One region of the Romboutsia sp. BSD2780061687b_171204_C1 genome, then DNA from elsewhere that is predicted to be linked to it. Evidence: riboswitches for the same ligand, from Rfam matches in the RefSeq annotation. Region 1 holds a riboswitch; each other region holds the start of a gene.
What was found. A riboswitch is a leader RNA that binds a small molecule or an ion and turns the genes downstream of it on or off. The one in region 1 is predicted to bind cyclic di-GMP.

Region 1 (2,281 bases):
TAAAAACTAACTTTACTATACATTTTATTAGTATAATAAGCTTTGATTTATTAATAAGGTAGATAAGTATCATAAGAAATTTTATTAATATAATTGAGTGTTAAATCAATATTTATATCAAAAATATCTTTAGGAACTAATATAGATATAAATGTATTTAATTTTCTGGTTTTAATATTTTGAATTTATAAATAAAATTACAGTCATAATTGAAAAAAATAGGAATATTATCTAAATTTATAATATTTAGGAATTAATCTGAATAAGGATGTTTAAGTTAAAAATTTTTAGTGATGTAGAATTTATTGTCTAATACATAATTTGTATTATTTTAATAAAAAATATAAAGTTCTAATTATATCAGCCGTATAATATAAAATACAATATAAAATATAATATAAAATAAAATTACACTTTGTGATTTAACAAATAAGTTTAAATGTATTTTTAATATTAGTTTGAAAAAAAATAGTAAGAAAATACAAATAAAAACTTGATTAAATGGTAATTATACTATAATATTTAGTGTATGGAAAAAAATGTCGAAAAGTGTAAAAAAAGAACGAAAAACAACAAAAAACAAAATAGGCAAGCTAGAGAAATCTAGTGACGCAAAACTATAGGAGCTAAAGTAGAAACTATGCTAGCCAGTTGCAAAAAACTGTGTGTTTTTGTTTTCGATATATAAGGTTTATAATTTTGGAGAATTATGAATAATATATAAATTATTTTGATTGTTTGTGTCCAAATTATGCATCTCTATTTATCGACGCTGATATTATATAACTCTCTTTAGAGTTATTTTTTTTTGAAGAAATAATATTTTAATAAATCTAATAATTCAATTATATTATCAAAGTTCATTATGTATCTTACATTTTTTATTATAGGAAAAATTATGTAATAGTATAAATTATATAGAAAAAAATAAGTAAAAGTTTATAATTAAAATGATAAGAAAATTAAATATAAGAAAACGAATAATAAATATATTGATTTAATTTTATATCTAAAATAATCAAATTCTAGCAATGATAGTATGCTATGTAGTATACAAAATTACTCTTTATAGAGTGGTTTTTTGATTTATAAAATTAATGGAGGAGAGTAATATGGAAATCTATAATTTAATGAAAATGGGATTAGATGCTACACATTTAAGGAGTAATGCCATTGCAGAAAATATTGCTAACATAAATACTCCAGGGTATAAAAGAAAGTATGTTAGTTTCGAAGATACTTTAAAGAATAAACTAGAAATTCCTAGTATAAAGTTAAAGGTTGATAAGGAATCTGTGGTCAGAGAAGATGGTAATAACGTTGATATTGAACATGAGAAGGTTAATCAAGCAGCTACGACATTAGAATATAATGCGTTAGTAAGTCTTACAAATATAAAAATCGCTATGACAAAAAGTATAATATCTGGGAGGTAAATAAATGAGTGTTTTTAGTGGTATGAGAATTAGTGCAAGTGGTCTGACAGCAGAACGTATGAGAATGGATATAATATCTTCGAATGTTGCTAATATGCAGACTACAAGAACTAAAAATGGAGGAGCATATAGGAGAAAAGTAGCTAGCTTTGAAGAAAATTATGATGAAAAATTAGGGATGTTAGGTGTTAAAACAAAAAAGATTGAAGAAGATAAATCTCCTCTCAGAAAAATATATGAACCAAATCATCCTGATGCAGACAAAGATGGATATGTAGAATATCCAAATGTAGATTTATTAGCTGAAATGTCAGATCTTATAAGTGCATCGAGAGCTTACGAATCTAATGTAGATACTTTAAATGCTCAAAAAAATATGATATCTAAAGCTTTAGAGATAGGTAGATAGAAAGTAGGTGGTTAAATGACAGGAATAAGCAATATAAATATTAATTCTGATATATTCTCTAATGCTATTAATAATAAGACTACATATAAAGTTAAAGGAAATGAAAAGCCAGACAAGCAATTTGAAGATGTTATAAAGAATGCTATAGGTAAGGTAAATGATAGTATTATAAATTCAAATGAAAAGATAGAAGCGCTTATAAAAGGTGAAGATGTTTCTATGCATGATGTTATGCTATCAGCACAAGAATCTCAAATGTCAGTGCAACTTATGATTGAGATTAGAAATAAGTTATATGATGCTTACCAAGAAATTAATAGAGTGCAATTGTAATTCCTTAATAAGGAGCAGATAGATGAATTTTAAAGAGATAATAGAAAAAATAAAAGATTTTATAAAAACAAGAAAAGAAAAATTTAAGGAAATGAGAAAAGAA
Region 2 (2,281 bases), on a different contig from region 1:
TTATAGAACCTAGCTTCTGATATGAATGGTCTATTTTCATGGCACTCTTTAAATACAAACTTCAGTCTCTTAAAGTTTGTTGGGTTAAATTTAAATTGCATGAAGTCTTTAGTAACTTCTGCAGTACCGCTAGAAACTAATTTGAATGTATCCCCTTGAGAAGTTTCTGAAGCATATATTTCATACTTAGTAGGAAATCCTTTTTGATTTCCGCTTCTAGGTAATAATGCTATTCTATCAAGTTGTTCTATTTCATCAAAAGTGAATACCACTTCATTAGTGAAACCATTACCATTGCTTCTGTTTGTTTCCCAATGTGTATTAGGGTCACCATCATACATATATTCTATTTTTGTTGTAGAGTAAGTTCCACCATTTACTTGTGTATTAACGATGTGGTCTTTACCTAACATAAACTTGTCATCATAAGCTTTTTGGTTTTCAGTTCCATACCCTAATAACTTAGATACTTTAGTTTCAATAAAGTTAACCTCTTTGTTCTCTAGAACAAGTCTTGCATTATCTATATATTCTTTAAAGCTATCGCGGAATGGATGTCCTTCAGTTTCTTTCTCTAAAGTGTTTAATGCTTCAGGAGTTGCAAACTCTTTACTTACTTCATTCATGTTTGCATTAGTAAATAATCTTTCCATCTTATCTAGAATTCTATCCTCTTTATAGAACCAAAACTCTGCGGCACTTGCCCACTCGTCATGTGCTTCTACGAATTTGAATTTAACTCTCTTTGCTCTTACAGTATCAAATTTAAATTCAACCATTCCACCTGTAACTTTACTTCCTTCTATTTTTCCTGCTAGTTTAAAATCTTCACCTATTTCACTCTCTGAAACATATATCTCTGCACTAGTAGGATATCCTTTACCTTTAGCCCCGTCTTGTCTTGTAGCATAAGCTAATCTATTTATCTCGGCTATATCTTTAAACTCCACAATTACTTCATTTTTAAATTCATTTGTATTTCTAGTGTATGTTTCCCAATGTGTATTAAGTTTTCCATCTATAGCATTTTCTATCTTAGTTCCTGGGTAACTTCTTCCATTGTTTGTTATAGACTGTATCTCAACTCTATAAAGTTCATTATACTTAGCGAAGTTAGGATTGTTCTTAATTTTAAAATCACTAACTGTCATACTTTTAGAAACTTGTTCCTCTATCGCTAATGCTTTTTCCTTTATTACTTCGTTAGCAAAAACATTTAAAGCAGGTGTGCTGTTTGTTGCTATAACAGATATGGCCAATATTGATGCTATCTTTTTCTTCATAATATTCTCCCTCTTATATTATATGAATTTACAATAACTAAATATTTTACCCCAAATTTCAAAATATAGTCTTGCTATAGAGCTATAGTTGTTTTTATTAAATAAAAAACTACCCTTTATAAAGGGTAGTTGCCATCTAAAGTAAACATTATAAAACAATCTTACAATTATATCATAAGATAACTCTATAAAAACAAAGAATATCAATTCTTTGGCAACTGGCTGGCATAGTCTAATTTTACCTTAGCCCCTTTAGCTTTGCGTCGCTAGATTTCTCTAGGTTTGCTAATATGTAATTTTTAGTCATCTATATTAATTATACATAATTTTTTATAAATTAAAATAGTTTTTTTTAATTTAAAATAATTTTAATATATTTTTGAATATATTCTATTAAAGCAAATATTAATTATTACTACACAAAAATATTTATTAATTTTTATCTGTAATTAAGCTTCTAATATGAAATTTTTACCATTTAGGCTTTTTCCACTTATATTTATATATATGGTATAATAAGTGTAAAAATTTATACATTTTAATAAGGAGACATCTATGGATAAAATTGCACAAAACAGAGAATTTTTCAAAGCTGATTTTGAAATACTAAAACAGATAAAAACGGATAAACAAAAAGGAATACCCGCTCCTTCTTTCCAAAAAGAATATGATTCAAATTCTAATTTAATAGAGTTACCTCCTGTAAGCAAAGACATTTTAGTTAAACCTAACGTACTAGATTGTATAAATGATAGAAGAAGTATAAGAAAATATAGTGATGAAAAAATAAATTTATCTGAACTTTCGTATTTACTATGGGCTACTCAAGGAATCCAAACTGTAAAAGATAAATTTAGTGCCTTAAGAACTGTACCTTCTGCTGGTTGCACTCACCCATTTGAAACATATTTAATAATAAATAATGTTGATGGTTTAAAGAGTGGAGTTTACAGATATTTACCTTTAGAACATAAACTTTTATTTATAAAGACTTTAAG
Region 3 (2,281 bases), on a different contig from region 1:
CTATCATTTAGGATACCATTACTACAATCAAGGTCAATATTTAAAGGCTAGAGTTATATGGGAAGAAGCACAAAAATTAGGGTTAGATGCAGACTTAATGGCAGAGGTTCAAGAAAATATAGGAAAGATGGACTTTAAAGTTCAATATGAAGAAGGTTATAATTTAGTATTCCAAGGAAAATGTGAAGAAGGACTAGAAAAATTATTACCTCTTGAACAAGATCATCCTGATTGGTGGAACTTATTATTTATGATAGGATTAGCTTATAAAAATATGGGTGAATTTGAAGAAGCTAAGAAATATTTTGAAAAAATACTTATAACTAAACCACATCAAGTAGATACAATGGTTGAACTAGGCCTTTGTGAAGCTAGTATGTTCAATATAGATAAAGCTATAGAACACTTTGAACAAGCAGCTAAAATAAAAGAAGATCCAGAAATATTATGCAATTTAGGGATGGCATATCTAAACAAAGGTGATATAGATGATGCTATATATTATATAGAAAGAGCTTATGAATTAGATCCACAAGATGAAATTACAGTGGCATGTTTAAGAGAACTTGATAAATATAGATAAAAAATAAGTTAAAATTTACTATAAAAAAATCTAAAATTGACTTTAACTAAATTAAAGGGTATAATAAATCACTGAGATTATATAATTATATTCAAAAGTTAAAATTAGGAGCGAAGAAGTATACCTTGTATATGGGCACTTGAGGTATATGGAGTTAATAGTGCAACCGACTATTCAGATAATATTTAAATATTATTCGAATAGTCTTTTTTATTTTAAGATACAAGTTTATTGATAAGATATTAATGAAAATTAAATGAAAGCTAACAATTTTATATAGCATAAATGCGAACAAATTAAAATAATTAAAAGGACATAAATACATATAAGCTAAAAATAGGAATGAAGAAGTATACCTTGTATATGGGCACTTGAGGTATATGGAGTTAATAGTGCAACCGACTATTCAGATAATAAATCATTATTATCTTGAATAGTCTTTTTTATTTTAAAATAAAAGTTTATTGATAAGACATTAATGAAAATTAAATGAAAGCTAACAATTTTATATAGCATAAATGCACACAAAGCAAAATTATTAAAAGGGCATAAATACATATAAGCTAAAAATAGGAATGAAGAAGTATACCTTGTATATGGGCACTTGAGGTATATGGAGTTAATAGTGCAACCGACTATTCAGATAATAAATCATCATTATCTTGAATAGTCTTTTTTATTTTAAAATAAAAAGATTTAAAAAGGGTGGTGAAATTTATTGAAAAATAAATACAAGTTAGGAAAAAAAATAATATCGATACTTACGTCAGTACTAATGGTTATAAATGTGTTAATTAATACACATTTTGCGTATGCTGAAGAAGTTAAGACAGATAATCAAGGGGATACAATAGAAGTATCTATAACATGTGATAAAAAAGAGATTGAGCCTGGAGAAAAATTGAATTTTAAACTAGAGTATAAGGCTAAATATGGTCCAGGGAGTATAAAACCAGGTGATACTATAGAATTTGAAATGCCTAGTTGGCTTGAAAGATTTAGCTTTAAATTCCCCCCAGAGCATTTTAAAAGTGTACAAATGGAAGGTAATAAAGTAGTAGCAACTTTTGGGGATGATGTTTATGATGCAATAGGAGGATATGTTAATGTATCAGCATATGCAGATAAAACGGAAGAAGTAGATAATCAGAAGATAGAGGTATGGATTGATGGAAAACCAGTTACTAGCATAGAAATAGCTATAAAACCATCTAATGAAACAGAGCCTATAATAGATAGACAGATTCTTAAAACTATAAATAATTATGACCATGTAGATTCAGATGGAAATACGGTAGGAAATATATATTATCCAGTACTAGGAAAAACTCAACAATATAGAGTATATGTTAATGAGAAATTTTCAAATATATCAAATGCAGTATTAACAGATAATATGCCTGAAGGAATGGAGCTTATACCAAGTTCTGTAAATGTAATTAAAATAGAAAGAGATAGCGCAGAAACAGATGTCACAGATAGCTTAAATATAAGCAAATCATCTAATAGGCTTAGTATAAACTTTGGAAATATTAAAGATAAATATATTGTAACTTATAAGACAAAGATTACTCAAAATTTGAGTTCTTATAAGAATACAGCAGTATTTAATAAAAGCGATGGTAAGTTAAATAGTACTGTTATATTAAAACAAAAAAATGAAGCAAAAGATGTTATAAGTAAGTATAGTTATACCTC

Region 2: it holds a riboswitch for cyclic di-GMP, as region 1 does, so the genes downstream of both, I2H23_RS08785 (NPCBM/NEW2 domain-containing protein) here and I2H23_RS01280 (flagellar basal body protein) in region 1, are expected to answer to the same signal.
Region 3: it holds a riboswitch for cyclic di-GMP, as region 1 does, so the genes downstream of both, I2H23_RS10805 (SpaA isopeptide-forming pilin-related protein) here and I2H23_RS01280 (flagellar basal body protein) in region 1, are expected to answer to the same signal.

What each region holds. Positions count from the first base shown of each region.
Region 1 is NZ_JADMRK010000001.1:245,700-247,980, forward strand. Features, by position in the region: cyclic di-GMP riboswitch class I at 578-659, shown strand; gene I2H23_RS01280 (flagellar basal body protein) at 1,113-1,436, shown strand; gene flgC (flagellar basal body rod protein FlgC) at 1,441-1,845, shown strand; gene fliE (flagellar hook-basal body complex protein FliE) at 1,861-2,178, shown strand; gene fliF (flagellar basal-body MS-ring/collar protein FliF) at 2,201-2,281, shown strand, end outside.
Region 2 is NZ_JADMRK010000003.1:204,696-206,976, reverse strand. Features, by position in the region: gene I2H23_RS08785 (NPCBM/NEW2 domain-containing protein) at 1-1,283, opposite strand, end outside; cyclic di-GMP riboswitch class I at 1,494-1,580, opposite strand; gene I2H23_RS08780 (SagB/ThcOx family dehydrogenase) at 1,839-2,281, shown strand, end outside.
Region 3 is NZ_JADMRK010000005.1:92,086-94,366, forward strand. Features, by position in the region: gene I2H23_RS10800 (tetratricopeptide repeat protein) at 1-583, shown strand, start outside; cyclic di-GMP riboswitch class II at 681-763, shown strand; cyclic di-GMP riboswitch class II at 913-996, shown strand; cyclic di-GMP riboswitch class II at 1,146-1,229, shown strand; gene I2H23_RS10805 (SpaA isopeptide-forming pilin-related protein) at 1,302-2,281, shown strand, end outside.